One region of the Actinophytocola glycyrrhizae genome, then DNA from elsewhere that is predicted to be linked to it. Evidence: riboswitches for the same ligand, from Rfam matches in the RefSeq annotation. Region 1 holds a riboswitch; the other holds the start of a gene.

The links. Region 1 has a riboswitch for cobalamin ahead of ACFPCV_RS19730 (ribonucleoside-diphosphate reductase subunit alpha). Riboswitches for the same ligand answer to the same signal wherever they lie in the genome.
Region 2: it holds a riboswitch for cobalamin, as region 1 does, so the genes downstream of both, ACFPCV_RS29865 (putative cobaltochelatase) here and ACFPCV_RS19730 (ribonucleoside-diphosphate reductase subunit alpha) in region 1, are expected to answer to the same signal.

Annotation. Positions count from the first base shown of each region.
Region 1 covers NZ_JBHSIS010000008.1:253,253-260,769, reverse strand. The annotation lists gene ACFPCV_RS19730 (ribonucleoside-diphosphate reductase subunit alpha) at 1-1,855, opposite strand, end outside; cobalamin riboswitch at 1,951-2,148, opposite strand; gene ACFPCV_RS19725 (NUDIX hydrolase) at 2,237-2,704, opposite strand; gene phoU (phosphate signaling complex protein PhoU) at 2,718-3,371, opposite strand; gene ACFPCV_RS19715 (endonuclease/exonuclease/phosphatase family protein) at 3,473-4,273, shown strand; partial or broken gene ACFPCV_RS19710 (Orn/Lys/Arg family decarboxylase) at 4,752-4,919, shown strand; gene ACFPCV_RS19705 (early set domain-containing protein) at 5,048-5,356, shown strand; gene ACFPCV_RS19700 (YciI family protein) at 5,418-5,780, shown strand; gene ACFPCV_RS19695 (RNA polymerase sigma factor) at 5,761-6,939, shown strand; gene ACFPCV_RS19690 (carboxymuconolactone decarboxylase family protein) at 6,936-7,517, shown strand, end outside.
Region 2 covers NZ_JBHSIS010000020.1:340,652-348,168, forward strand. The annotation lists gene ACFPCV_RS29855 (cobyrinate a,c-diamide synthase) at 1-97, opposite strand, end outside; gene cobO (cob(I)yrinic acid a,c-diamide adenosyltransferase) at 94-708, opposite strand; gene ACFPCV_RS29865 (putative cobaltochelatase) at 708-2,669, opposite strand; cobalamin riboswitch at 2,698-2,846, opposite strand; gene cbiE (precorrin-6y C5,15-methyltransferase (decarboxylating) subunit CbiE) at 2,859-4,058, shown strand; gene cobM (precorrin-4 C(11)-methyltransferase) at 4,090-4,851, shown strand; gene ACFPCV_RS29880 (cobalt-precorrin-5B (C(1))-methyltransferase) at 4,775-5,845, opposite strand; gene ACFPCV_RS29885 (cobalt-precorrin-6A reductase) at 6,025-6,765, shown strand; gene ACFPCV_RS29890 (precorrin-2 C(20)-methyltransferase) at 6,737-7,517, opposite strand, start outside.

The DNA of each region.
Region 1 (7,517 bases):
CGATGCACTCGAAGCAGCCCGCGATCGACGCGATCGTGGCGGTCGGCGCGATCGCGATCAGCAGCGAGTTGCGCAGGCCGTGTTCGGCGACCCTGGTCCGCAGCGCCGCCCACCGGTCGGACTGCTTCGGCGTGACGCCCCACAGGTCCGGCTGCAGGTCCCCGCGCGCGGCGCGGGTCTGCGCGTACGCCGGGTGCGCGCCTGCGGACGCGGCCAGGTCGGCGGACGTCTCCAGCGCCGTGAGGTAGACCTCCTCGGCGAGCCGTGTCGACAGCTCGCGGGCCTCGTCGCCGTCGAAAGGCAGGCGCAGCTTGAAGAACACGTCCTGCAGGCCCATCACGCCGAGCCCGACGGGACGCCAGCGCGGGTTGCTGCGGCCTGCCTCCTCGGTGGGGTAGTAGTTGATGTCGATCACGCGGTCGAGGAACGTGACGGCGGTGCGCACGGTCTCCCGCAGCCGCGCCCAGTCGATCTCGCCGCCGGTGACGTGCGCGCCGAGGTTGACCGAGCCGAGGTTGCAGACGGCGGTCTCCTCGTCGGACGTGACCTCGAGGATCTCCGTGCACAGGTTGGAAAGGTGCACGACGTTGCCGGGCGCCGCGGTCTGGTTGCAGGTGCGGTTCGCGGTGTCCTTGAACGTCATCCAGCCGTTGCCGGTCTGGGCGAGCGTGCGCATCATCTTCGCGTACAGGTCGCGGGCCCTGACCGTGCGCACCGCCCGCCCGGCCTGCTCCGCGGCCCGGTACGCCCGGTCGAACGCCTCACCCCACAGGTCCGGCAGTTCCGGCAGTTCGTCCGGGTCGAACAGCGACCAGTCGGCGTCGGCCTCGACCCGGCGCATGAACTCGTCCGGGATCCAGTTGGCGATGTTGAGGTTGTGTGTGCGGCGTGCGTCCTCGCCCGTGTTGTCGCGCAGTTCGAGGAACTCCTCGATGTCCGGGTGCCACGTCTCCAGGTAGACGCAGGCCGCGCCCTTGCGCCTGCCGCCCTGGTTGACGGCGGCAACCGACGAGTCGAGCGTGCGCAGCCACGGGACGACGCCGTTGGAGTGGCCGTTGGTGCCGCGGATCAACGCGCCGCGGGAGCGGACGCGGGACCACTGGATGCCGATGCCACCCGCGAACTTCGACAGCCGCGCGACCTGGCCGTAGCGCTCGTAGATCGACTCGAGCTCGTCGCGCGGTGAGTCCAGCAGGTAGCAGGAGGACATCTGCGTGTGCCGGGTGCCGGAGTTGAACAAGGTGGGTGAGCTGGGCAGATACGCCAGTGACGACATCAGCCGGTAGAAGCGGACCGCCTCGGCCGGGGTGTTCGACAGTCCACACGCGACACGGAGGAGCCAGTACTGCGGGCGTTCCAGCGCGGTGCGGCTGTTCGGGTGGCGGAGCAGGTAGCGGTCGTGGACGGTGCGCAGACCGAAGTACTCGAAGCGGCGGTCGGCGTCGTGGTCGATGGCGTCGTCGAGCTTGCGGGCGTGCGTGGCGACGAACGTGGCGGTGTCGTCGCCGATCAGGCCGAGTTCGTGGGCCGTGCCGATGGACTGGCTGAACGAGTGGACGCCGTGACCGCGGACCTCCTTGTCGATGTAGGTGGCGAGCAGGCGGGCCGCGAGCCGGGAGTACTCCGGCTCCTCGGCGACCAGTTCGGCGGCGGTCCGTATGGAGAGGCGGTCGAGCTCTTCTGTGGTGGCGCCGTCGTAGAGCCCGTTGATCGTCCTGGTGGCGACCCGTTGCGGTGCCACCGCCGGGAGTCCGGTGGCGCAGCGGGCGACCGCGCGGATGATCTTGTCGATGTCGACCGGTTCGGTTTCCCCACTGCGTTTCCGGACGCGCATCGTGTCCTGGATCGTGGTCAAGGTTCTCCTCGCTTTTTCGGGCGCGCGAGAGAACCCCGACAGGTGGGTCGTCCCCGCGCGCCCTCCCTCGGGGCAAGCGGATGCACCCGGCAGCGGCGCGGCCGGGGGAGCGGGCAGGTCTTCGGACTCACGGGCAGACGCCTACTGACCGTCGCTTCCCGGACTCGCGTCCAGTGCTTCGTGACGGCGTTCGTTCCCGTTCACCGCTGCGGGGCAGTCCCGGACTCCCACCGGGTTCCCTCTTGCGACGACCACCATGGCATGGTGGTCGAACCAGCTCGGTGATCACTATACATAGGGGCTAGTTCAGGAGTAGCGCCCATATGTTGTGTCGGTGTGTCGTTGTCCACAGCACGCCAGGTTGTCCACAGGCAAGATCGACTACGGCCGGTTGTCGGTGTCCGCCGGTAGACTGGACCTGGGCCGCCCCCCGGGTTCGGGTGGGGGCTGCCTACGTGAGCGTTCTGGGTGACTGAACCAGAGGTCGATCGCGCGGTGGTAGCCGCGCGGGAGGTTCAGGGCGGAGATTTCGGCTTGGTGGAACAGGTTTGCGCTCACGTGCTCGGTGGACAGCACCACCTCGGCCGGGGCGTTCGGGTGGCAGCCGTAGGTCACGACGAACACGTGGCGGTGTACGGATTCCACGTGGTAGAGCCAGGTGTCCAGCACCGGGCCCACGTGCACCCGCCAGCCCGTCTCCTCCGCGATCTCGCGGGCCACGCACTGTTCCGGGGTTTCGCCGATCTCCAGCCTGCCGCCCGGGAGTTCCCACTCGTCGCGGGGGTTCTTCAGCAGGAGGACCTTGTCCTCGTGCAGCACCACGCCCTTGACGGAGACCGGGAACGTCACGGTGTTCGGGTGCTCAGGCCGGGAGAGTGGGTGTCTCGCCGGTGCACACGAACTCGACCCGCTTCGCTGCCGACACGGCCTGGTCGGCGTAGCGCTCGTAGAAGCGGGCCACCAGTGCCAGGGTCGTCGCCATCGGGACGCCGTGCGGCCAGTCCTTCGCGGTGATCTTGTGCAGTACGTCCGCGTGCAGGTCGTCGACCTCCTGGTCGATGGCGTCGAGTTCGGCGAACGCGCCGGCGCGGGGCGCGGCCACGTGTTCGACCAGGCGCGCGGACATGTCGGACGTGATCGCACCCAGGCGGTCGAACGTGTCGCGCAGCTCGGTGGGCACGACCTGGTCGGGGTGGACGCGGCACGTGGTGTTCGCGATGTGTTCCGCCAGGTCGCCCATGCGCTCGACCCGCTCCGCGCAGTAGATCGCGGACAGCACCAGGCGCAGGTCACCCGCCACCGGGGCCTGCAGCGCGAGCATCTGCTGCGCCATCTCCTCGCACTGGTCGCGCATCTCGTCGATCGCGGCGTCCGCGGCGAGGACACCCTTGGCCGCGTCGAGGTCGGCGGACAGCATCGCCCCGGTCGCGAGGCGCATCGCGGTCGCCGCCTGCTCGCACATCCTGGCCAGCAGTGCCCGCAGTTCGGCGAGCTCGCTGTGGAACGTCTCCCGCATCAGAACGCCACCCTTCCCGACAGATAGGACATACCCCGGCCGCGCGTGGTCCAAGCGTCATCGTCATGCGAACGGGGAAGCCCCGCGCCAGACTCGAAGACATGCGCGTGGTCACACAGAACCTGCTCGGCCATCACATGGACTGGCCACGCCGCCTGCCCGCGGCCGCGAGCTGGTTCCGGCGGCTCGACGCGGACGTGGTGACGCTGCAGGAAGCCGTCGCGACCGCCGGCTACGACCAGGTTACCGAGGTGCTCGGGGACGGTTACCACGTCACCCACCACCCGCTGCGCGAACCGGACGGCTCCGGCATCTCCATCGCGAGCCGCTGGCCGATCGGCGTGGTCCGGGAGCTGGACCTGCAGGTCGGCCCGCGCACGGCCGACTTCCCCGCGAGCGCGCTGATCGCCGACATCCACTGGCCCTACAGCGACGTGCCGCTGCTGCTGGTCAACCACAAACCGTCGTGGGCGACCAACCTCGAGTACGAGCGCGGCAGGCAGGCGGTGCTCACCGCGGGCTTCGTCGAGGAGCTGGTCGAGCGGACCGGCCAGCACGTGGTCCTCGCCGGGGACATGGACGCCATGCCGGACACCGACAGCATCCGGTTCTGGCGCGGCGTGCAGGCGCTCGACGGCACCAGCGTCAGCTACCGCGACGCGTGGGAGCTGACGCACGGCAGCGAGCCGGGCCCCACGTTCGCGCCGTCGCTGACCCCGATCATGGAGAAGCACTGGCGGAGCGATCTCGACCGCAGGATCGACTACGTCCTCATCCGCTGCGGCCGTGCCGGGCCGTCATTGGGAGTGACCTACTGCACACGCACGTTTGACGAACCCGTCGACGGGGTATGGCCCAGTGACCACTTCGGGGTGGTGGCAGACCTCGATCCTGGCCGGTGACGCTGAACGGCGGTAACAGCAATGCTCGAAAAGGCGACGTACCGGATCGTGGAGCCGACGGAATCCCAGCTCATCGCCCTTTTCGAGGCATGGCGCCAGGACATCGACTCCGAGCCGTTCGCGCATGAGCAGGAATGGGCGGGCTTGGACGCCCCGCGGTTTCGCCCGTTGACCGCTTGGGCACACAAGCACCATGGAGCACAGCCGTGCGCCTGTCCTGGAGGCTCTCCAGGCATTCCGTGACCGCAGGTTCACGCCGTTCAACCCACCGGGGCACCGGCAGGGGCCGGGGTGTCGACCCCCGTCGCGGCGCTGGTGCGGGCGGTGAGCGCGATGCGCCTGGCCGACCTGCCCGTGCCGCACCCCGTGGACCTGCCGTCGCCGAGGGACCTCGAGCTGGAGACCGCGATGCTGCCGAGGGACGCGTTCTTCGGCGAGAACCGAACAGGTCGGCGTCGACGACGCGCCGGGGCGGGTCAGCGCGCAGATGATCACGCCGTACCCGCCCGGTGCGCCCGCGGTGCTGCCCGGTGAGGTGATCATCAGCGCGGTGCTGGACTACGTGCGCAGCGGGCTCGCCGCCGGGATGCGGGTCCCGGACCCGGTGGACGCCGAGCTGAAGTCCGTACGAGTGGTCGCCAGGTGAACACGGGCCCACTGATCGAAGCGGGTTCGCCCAGGGGCGTCACCCGGAAGCGTTGTCCTGCGGGCGAACCCCGGCGAACAGGGCCATGATGTCCTCCGCATCCCCGACGAGATCGACTGTGGAGAGTCATGCTGAAGATCGACCGCGACCGCTCCGGAGACGTGCGCGTCACCTTTGTCCTGCGACCGAACACGCCCAACGGCCGGGTGAGCGTCGTCGGTGACTTCAACGAGTGGCGGCCCGGCGCGCACGAGCTGCGGCCGCGCAGCAACGGCACCCGCTCGGTGGCCGTGACCGTCCCGGACGGCGCCCACGTGCGGTTCCGCTACCTCGGCGAGGGCGGCCACTGGTGCAACGAGACCGAGCACCCCGAGGTGCGGCAGGTCGGCCAGGACAGCGTCGTCGTCGCGATCCCGCCGGTGCGGAAATCTCGCTGACCCCTGTCGAGTTGCGGCATGCTTGTTCGTCATCCTCAGTGCACACCCGCGAGGAGGAGACGTGCAGTACCTGCTGCTGATCTACGACTGTGACCGGCCGGAGCCGGATGACCCCGGCTTCGCCGACGCGCTGGCCAGGGTGAACGCGTTCGCCGACGAGTGCCGTCGGCGGGGTGTGTTCGTGGCGGGCGACCCGCTGACCAAGGAGGGCGCCGCGACCACGGTGGCCGTCCGGGACGGCCGGACCATGATCACCGATGGGCCGTACGTGGAGACCCACGAGCATCTCGGCGGCTATTACGTCCTCGACTGCCGCGACCTGGACGAGGCGCTCGAGCTGGCCGCCATGTGCCCGCTGGCGGCCGTGGGGTCGATCGAGGTCCGGCCGGTCGTGCGCGTGCCCGGTGTCGACCACAGCCGCTGAGGTCGAGCGGGTCTACCGCGGCCACCGGGCGCGCATGCTGGCGGCACTCCTGCGCGCGGTCGGTGACTTCGAGCTGGCCGAGGACGTGCTGCAGGACGCGTGCGCCCTCGCGCTGCGCAGGTGGGCCGACGGCGTGCCGGACGACCCGGTCGCGTGGCTGCTGACCGTGGCCCGCAACCGGGCCGTCGACCGGCTGCGCCGTGCGCGCCGCGGCCGGGAGAAGGAGGCACAGGTGCCCACCGCCGACCTCCCCACGGGAGAACGCCTGGTCAGCGTGGGTGACGAGCGGCTGAGCCTGATCTTCACCTGCTGCCATCCCGCGCTCGCCGAACAGGCGCGGGTCGCGTTGACGTTGCAGGCCGTCGTCGGACTGACCGCCGGGCAGATCGCGCGGATGTTCCTGGTCGGCGAGGCCACGCTCGCGCAGCGGCTGGTGCGGGCGAAGCGCAAGATCCGCGACGCGGGCATCTCGCTCGCCGTGCCGCCGGACCACCTGCTGCCCGAGCGGCTGGCCGGCGTGCTCGCGGTCGTGTACCTGATCTACACGCACGGCTACCCGGCCGACGACGATCTGCGTGCCGAGGCGGTCCGGCTGGCGAAGCTGGTCGCCGCGCTCATGCCGGACGAGCCGGAGGCGATGGGGCTGGTCGCGTTGCTGCTGCTGCACGAGTCGCGGTCGGCCGCCCGCCGCACGCGCGACGGTGACCTCGTGCTGCTCGCCGACCAGGACCGGGCGCGGTGGGACGGTGCGCTGATCGCCGAGGCGGTCGGGGTGCTGGACCGGGCACTGCGCCACGGCACGGTCGGCCAGTACCAGCTGCAGGCGATGATCGCGGTGCAGCACACGCGGGCACCGGCGGACTGGACGCGGATCGCGGCGCTGTACGAGGCGCTGCTGGTGGTGGCGCCGACACCGGTGGTGGCGCTGAACCACGCGGTGGCGGTGGCCGAGACGGCGGGGCCCGCCGACGGGCTGGCGCTGGTCGAGCGCATCGACGGGCTGACCGGGTACCACCTGTGGCACGCGACCCCCGCGGACCTGCTGCGGAGACTGGACCGCCGCGGCGAGGCCGCCGAAGCGTACCGGCGGGCGCACGACCTGGCGACGGATCCGGCCGACCGCCGCTTCCTGACCGGACGACTACTGGAGACCTCATGAGGCTTTCTTGTCTGGACGACGGGCACCGGCTGCGTGGTCGCCTGTTCCTGCGCATGACCTCGCGCGACGCGCCCGACGTGGTGCGGATGTTGTTGTACCGCCCGGAGTTCTTCGCGCGGCCGCTGCTGGCGCTGACCGTGACCGCGATGCGTGGGCCGTCGTACTGGACGGTGGGTGAGCGGGAGGACATGGCCCGCCGCGTCGCCGAACGGCACCGGTGCGCGTTCTGCTTCGACTCGCACGCCGAGATGACCCGGCTCGCGGCGCACGACCCGGCCGAGACCAGGGCGGTCGAGGACGCGCCGGCGCACGCGGTCCGCGACGCGGCGCGGGTGACGCTGGTGTGGGACGTCGTGAACCGGCTGGGGAACGCGTTCGGCTTCGCGTTGCGCGGCGACCAGGTGCACACCGGGACGCGGGCACTGCACCGGTTCGGGTACCGGTTCCCCGGTTTCCTGCTGGCGGGCGGGAAGGACGCCGGGCACGACGATCCCGTGGAGAACCTGCGGCACGCGGTGTTCGCGGCCCCTGCGGTGACCGACCGGGAACTGCGTGCGGCCGCGGCCGCCGGCCAGCCG
Region 2 (7,517 bases), on a different contig from region 1:
GGTGCCCCGCCCCGCGCAGCGCGGCCATCAGACCCGTTGCCACGACGGTCTTCCCGCTGCCGGACGACGGCGCCGCGACGACGAGCGCCGGTGTCACCACTCGATCCCCTTCTGGCCCTTGGCTCCGGTGTCCATGGGGTGTTTGACCTTGGTCATCTCGGTGACGAGGTCCGCGGCCGCGACCAGCTCGGGTGCCGCGTCGCGGCCGGTGATCACCACGTGCTGGTGTCCGGGCCGGTTCGTCAGCGTCTCGACCACCTCGCCCACGTCGACCCACCCCCACTTCATCGGGTAGGTGAACTCGTCGAGCACGTAGAGGGTGTGGCGTTGCTCGCGCAACCTGGCGCTGATCTCCCGCCAGCCCTCGCGGGCCGCCTCCGCGTGGTCGACCTCCGTGCCGGGTTTGCGGGACCACGACCAGCCTGCGCCCATCTTGTGCCACTCGACCGGACCGCCCTGGCCGGTCCGCTCGTGCACCTCGCCGAGCGCGAGCAACGCGGTCTCCTCGCCCACCTTCCACTTGGCGGACTTGACGAACTGGAACACCCCGACCGGCCAGCCCTGGTTCCATGCCCGCAGCGCCAGCCCGAACGCGGCGGTCGACTTGCCCTTCATCGGCCCGGTGTGGACGATCAGCAGCGGGCGGTTGCGGCGCTGGCGGGTGGTGAGCCCGTCGTCCGGGACGGCGTCCGGTTTTCCCTGGGGCATCAGGCGGCGCTCCGTGCCGCGCGCACGACGCCGGTGACGTGGTCGGCGGACAGTTCGTCGAGCCGGACGTGCGCCCCGGCGATGGCCGTCGCGAGCCGCGCGGGGATGCCGAGCCGCACCGGGCCGTGTTCGCAGTCGACGACGACGCTCGCGACCCCGTCGGCGGCGAGCAGTCCCGCAGCGCGCAGCGCGTCGGCCACCGGGTCGGCGCCGGAACGAAGCGGCACGGTGGCCCGCCCGTCGGTGACGACCACGAGCAGCGGACGGCGGCGGGGATCCCGCAACCGTTCGGTGACAAGGGTCCGGTGTGCGCGGAGCAGCCCGTCCGCGAGTGGAGTGCGGCCGCCGGTGGTCAGGCGCCGCAGCCGGGCGACCGCCGCGTCGACCGACGACGTCGGCGGCAGCACCAGCTCGGCGCCGTCGCCGCGGAAGGTGACGAGGCCGACCTTGTCGCGCCGCTGGTAGGCGTCGAGGAGCAGGGCGAGCACCGCGCCCGTGACCGCGGACATCCGCTTGCGCGCCGCCATCGACCCGGACGCGTCGACGGCGAACAGGACGAGGTTGCTCTCCTTGCCTTCCCGCACGGCGCGGCGCACGTCGGTGCGCCGCAACAGGATGCCGGCACCGGTGCGACCGCGGGCGAGCTGGTGCGGTGCCGCCGCGGCGAGTGTCCCGACGAGGTGCAGGCCGTGCCCGTGGCCCTGGGTCGCACGCAGCGTGCGGCCGAACCCGGAACGCGCGCGGGACCGGCGCCCCGGCGCGCCCTCGCCGATGCCGTCGACGGACAGGAGCCTGGCCCGGTAGGCCGGATCGGGAACGGCGGCGGGCCGGGTGGGTGCCTGGTCGCCACCACCGGCACTGTCCTGCCGGCCACCGTCCGCGACCGGACCGTCCACTTCGGAGTCCTCGGGGCGGTTGCCGGAGCCGGGGCCGCCGTCGGGATCGGGTGGGTCCGGCTCCGCGTCGCGCAGCGCCTGCTGGAGCTGCTCCTCGTCGATGCCGGGCTCGTCGAACGGGTCGCGGCGCCTGCGGTGCGGCAGCGCGAGCCGGGCCGCCGCCTCGACGTCCCGCGCGTCGACCTCGTCGCCACCACGCCACGCGGCGTGCGCGACGGCGGTGCGCGCCACCACGAGGTCGGCACGCATGCCGTCCACGTCGAACGACGCGCACAGCGCCGCGATCCTGCGCAGCTCCGGATCGGGCAGCCGCACCGCGGCCAGCACGGCACGGGCGGCGGCGATCCGCTCCGCCAGCGCGGTGTCCTCGGGCGCCCACCGTGCCGCGAACCCCGCCGGGTCGGCCTCGAACGCGAGCCGTCGGCGGATCACCTCGGCGCGGGCGTCGACGTCGCGTGCCGCGGCCACCTCGACGGTGAGCCCGAACCGGTCGAGCAGCTGCGGCCGCAGCTCGCCCTCCTCGGGATTCATGGTGCCCACCAACAGGAACGAGGCCGCGTGCGACACCGACACCCCGTCCCGTTCGACGTGCGCCCGGCCCATCGCGGCGGCGTCGAGCAGGAGGTCGACGAGGTGGTCGTGCAGCAGGTTGACCTCGTCGACGTACAGCACACCGCGGTGCGCGGTGCTGAGCAGACCGGGCTGGTAGGCGCGAACCCCCTCGGTCAGCGCGCGTTCCAGGTCAAGTGAACCGACGAGCCGGTCCTCGGTGGCCCCCACCGGCAGCTCGACGAGCCGGGCGGGCCGGGTGACGGCGGGACCGTCGTGGGGTGCGTCCGGGCACGCGGGATCCGGCGCGGCCGGGTCACAGCTGAACCGGCAGGCGTCGACGACGGTGACGGCCGGGAGCAAGGCGGCGAGCCCCCGTACGACGGTCGACTTCGCGGTGCCCTTCTCACCACGCACGAGAACCCCGCCGATGGTGGGGTGGACGGCGTTGAGCAGGAGGGCGAGACGAAGGTCTTCGTGGCCGACGACGGCCGAGAACGGGTAGCCCGCGGTCATGCGCGATCCTTCCCCGGGTCCGCGCCCGAGTCGGTCTGCAGCGGGGGCCGAGTGTCTGGCTCGCCGGATCGCTCCGGCTCACAGTGGCGGGACCGCACCAGATTCGCGCTGGTTTCCTCGCACACCTCGCTGTTGGTTCTCTCGCATCGTGTCAGACACCGCGCGGAAAGTCGATTACGGTGCCGGTTCGTGGAACCCATCACCGTGGTCGGGATCGGTGCCGACGGCTGGGCCGGGCTCGCGGAACCGGCCAGGAACGCCGTGGCCCGCGCCGAGGTCGTCGTCGGCAGCGCCCGGCAGCTCGCGCTGCTGCCGGACTCGGTTGCGACGCGGGTCACGTGGCCGTCGCCGATGCTGCCCGCCGTCGAACCGCTGCTCGCCGAGCACAGCGGGCGGCGGGTGTGCGTGCTGGCGAGCGGCGACCCCATGTTCTTCGGCGTCGGCACCACCCTGGTGCGGCTGTTCGGTGCGGCCGCGCTGCGGGTGTACCCGCACCCGTCCTCGGTGTCGCTCGCGTGTGCGCGGCTGGGCTGGCCGGTGGACGACGTCGACGTCGTGAGCCTCGTCGGCCGTCCCGTCGAGTCGCTGATCGCCCTGCCACACCGCAGGATGCTGGTGCTGAGCGCGGGCGCGGACACGCCGGGTGCGGTCGCCGCGCTGTTGCGCGATCGAGGGTTCGGGCCGACCGCCATGACCGTCCTCGACGACCTCGGCGGCCCGGCGGAACGCAGGCACGACGGCACCGCCGCCACGTGGTCGGCCGAGACGGGCCCGCTCAACGTGATCGCGCTCGACTGCCGCGCCGCACCCGGCGTCTCGCCACTCGGCCGCACCCCCGGCCTGCCCGACGACGCCTACGACCACGACGGCCAGCTCACCAAGCGCGAGGTCCGCGCGATCACGCTGGCCGCGCTCGCCCCGCTGCCGGGACAACTGCTGTGGGACGTCGGCGCGGGCTCCGGCAGCGTCGCCATCGAGTGGCTGCGCACGCACCCGTCGTGCACCGCCGTCGCCGTCGAGTCCCGGCCCGAGCGCGCGGAACGGATCCGGGCCAACGCCGGCCTGCTCGGTGTCCCCGCGCTGCGGGTCGTGCCGGGCCGGGCCCCCGGCGCGCTCACGGACCTGCCGCGACCGGACGCGGTGTTCGTCGGCGGCGGGCTGACCGGTGCGGGTGTCGTCGAGGCGTGCTGGGCGGCGCTGCGCACCGGCGGGCGGCTCGTGGCGAACGCGGTGACACTCGAGTCGGAGGCCGTGCTGACCCGCTGGCAGGCCGCGGTGGGTGGCACGCTGACGCGGATCGAGGTGAGCCGGGCCGCCCCGGTCGGCGGGTTCACCGGGTGGAAGCCGATGATGCCGGTGACACAGTGGCAGGTGGCGAGAGAGGCATGAGCTTGCGAGTGGATGGTGGAGGTGGCGACGCATGACGGTGCACTTCGTCGGGGCCGGACCCGGTGCTGCGGACCTGATCACGGTGCGGGCACAGCGGCTCATCGCGACGACGCCGGTGTGCCTGTACGCGGGCAGCCTGGTGCCGCCCGAGGTGCTGGCCGGCTGCCCGGCGGGCGCACGGCTCGTCGACACCGCCGACCTGACGCTGGACCGGATCATCGCCGAGCTGGTCGCGGAACACCGGCGCGGCAACGACGTGGTGCGGTTGCACTCCGGTGACCCCTCGGTGTTCAGCGCGGTCGCCGAGCAGGCACGGCGCCTGGACGCCGAGGACGTGCCGTACGAGATCGTGCCCGGCGTGCCCGCGTTCGCGGCCGCCGCCGCGACCCTGGGCCGGGAGCTGACCGTGCCGGGGGTCGGCCAGACGGTCGTGCTGACCCGCATCTCCGCGCGCGCCACCGCGATGCCGCCGGGGGAGGACCTGGCCTCGCTGGGCCGGACGCGGTCGACGATGGTGCTGCACCTGGCCGTGCAGCGGATCGACCAGGTCGTCGGGGAGCTGCTGCCGAACTACGGGCCGGACTGCCCGGTCGCCGTGGTGGCGTACGCGTCGCGACCCGACGAGGTGGTGCTGCGCGGCACGCTCGCCACGATCGCCGGCCAGGTCCACGAGGCCGGGGTGAAGCGCACCGCGGTGATCATCGTGGGCGACGTGCTCACGGCGGAGGGTTTTCCCGACTCCCACCTGTACTCGAAGGCGCGCGCCCGGCAAGGCGACCGGCCCGGTCGATGACCAGCACGTCCACGTCGACCGGTGCCCCGGCCAGCACGGCAAGGGCTTCGGTACGGGCGGCCTCCGCGACCCGGTCAGCGAGCGGCACACCGGCCGCCCGCGCGAGCTGCAGCGCCTCCATCGCGGTGTTGGCGGTCGCGAGGTGAGGCAGGCCCGCCCGTTGTGCGAGACGGTCGAGATTCACCTGCGACCGTCCCGAGTGGAGGTCGAGGTGCCCGTCCGCGAGCTTGGACAGCTTCGCGAACCCGCCCGCGATCGTGAGCCGGTCCACGGGGTGGCGGCGCAGGTACTTGAGCGCCGCGCCCGCGAAGTCGCCCATGTCCAGCAGCGCGTCCTCGGACAGCCCGTACAGCTGCGCGACGGCCTGCTCCGACGTGCTGCCGGTGCACGCGGCGACGTGCCGGTGCCCGGCCGCCCTGGCCACGTCAACGCCGCGGCGGATGCTGTCGATCCACGCGGAGCACGAGTAGGGGACCACCACGCCGGTCGTGCCCAGAATGGACAGTCCACCCATGATCCCGAGGCGCGGGTTCCAGGTGTGCCTCGCGAGTTCCTCCCCGTCGTCCACGGCCACCTCGACGATCACGTCGAGGCCGCCGACCTCGGCCACGGCCGCGCTGATCAGCTGCCGGGGAACGGGGTTGATCGCCGGTTCGCCGACGGGCAGCGGCAGCCCCGGCTTGGTGACGGTGCCGACACCGGGGCCCGCGCGGAACGTCACGCCGCTGCCCGGCGGGCCACGGCGGACGGTGGCGCGGATCGTGGCGCCGTGCGTGACGTCCGGGTCGTCACCGGCGTCCTTGACGACCGCCGCCATGGCCGCGTCGCCGGTGAGCGCGGTCTGGGACAGCGCGAAGGCCGGGGTGTGGCCTTTGGGGAGCACGATCGACACGGGGTCGGGGAACTCGCCCGTGAGCAGCGCGGTGCACGCGGCCTTGGCGGCCGCGGTCGCGCAGGCGCCGGTGGTCCAGCCACGGCGCAGAGGAGTGCCCACGGGGCAAGCCTGCCACCGCACGGGGCCGCGGTCAGCTCCACCCACCTGACGAACCCGATTGAACGGTCCATTCAACCGCTCAGGGGGACCCCCGGTTTTCACGCTACCAGCGGGCACCGACAATTCCGGTGGCCGCGGCGGCGAGGCGGTCGTGCCGGTCGGCTGTCGGGGGTGTGTTGGTGAACCGCTGTGTCGCGATCCTCGGTGGGACCGGGGAGGCCCGCCTCCTGGCCGGACAGCTGGCCGGACAGCGGGGCACCCGGGTCGTCTCCACGCTCGCCGGGCGGGTGCGGCGACCCCGCATGCCGGCCGGTGAGGTGCGGGTCGGCGGGTTCGGGGGGCCGCAGGGGCTCGCCGACTGGCTCGTCGCCGAGAAGGTCACCGCCGTCGTGGACGCCACGCACCCGTTCGCGGAGCGGATCAGCGCCGCCGCGGCGAAAGCCGCCCACTACGCCGGGATCCCGCTGGTGCTGCTGCGGCGGCCCGGCTGGCGGCCGGGCCCCGGCGACGACTGGCACTGGGCCGACTCGATCACCGAGGCCGCGGCGATGCTGCCGGGCCTGGGCAGGCGCGTGTTCCTCACCACCGGCCGGCAGGGGCTCGCCGCGTTCGCCCGATCCGACCGGTGGTTCCTGATCCGCTGCGTCGATCCGCCCGGCCTGCCGCTCCCCGCCCGCAAGGAGCTGATCCTGTCCCGTGGTCCGTACACGGTGGACGGTGAGCGGGCGCTCATGACCGGCCACGACATCGACCTGCTCGTCACCAAGGACTCCGGCGGCGACCACACCGTCGCCAAGCTGACCGTGGCGCGCGAGCTCGGGGTGCCGGTCGTGGTGGTGCGCAGGCCCGCGCTGCCGGCCGTGCCGGTGGTCGCGACCGTCGAGGAGGCCCTCAGCTGGCTGGGTAGTGCCGCGGGGTGAACACCCGCCGCGTGCCGTCCGGCAGCTCCGTGGTCCGCGTCCGCGACGAGCCGACGATCAGCAGGCACCGCATGTCCACGGTGGCGGGATCGAACTCCGCCAGCGCCACGACCTCGACCGCCTCCTCGGGGCCGCCGACGTCCCGGCCGATGATCACCGGTGTGTCCGGCGAGCGGTGGTCGAGCAGCAGTTCCTTCGCCGCCACCAATTGCTCGCGGCGGCTGCGGGACGCCGGGTTGTAGATCGCGATCACGAAGTCCGCCGCCGCGGCCGCCGCCAGCCGGGACGCGATCACGTCCCACGGCTTGAGCCGGTCCGACAGCGACAGCGTGCAGAAGTCGTGTCCCAACGGCGCACCGGCGCGGCTCGCCACCGCCTGCGCGGCGGTCAGCCCCGGCACGACGCGCACCGGCACGTCCGCCCACCTCGGGTCGTCGGCCACCTCGAGCACCGCGCTCGCCATCGCGAACACCCCGGGATCACCGGAGGACACCACGACCACCCGCGACCCGCCGCGCGCCAGCTCCAGCGCGAGCGCCGCCCGCTCGGCCTCGACGGTGTTGCCGGAGGAATGCCTGCGCTGCCTCGGGTTCGGCGGCACCCGGTCGAGGTAGGGGCCGTAGCCGACCAGGTCGTCCGCCCAGGCCAGCGCTTCCTGCGCCGCCGGGGTGAGCCACGGCCGCCCGGCCGGACCGAGCCCGACCACCGCGACCGCACCGCCGGACGCCGCCCCGGCGGTGCCGTGCGGTGCG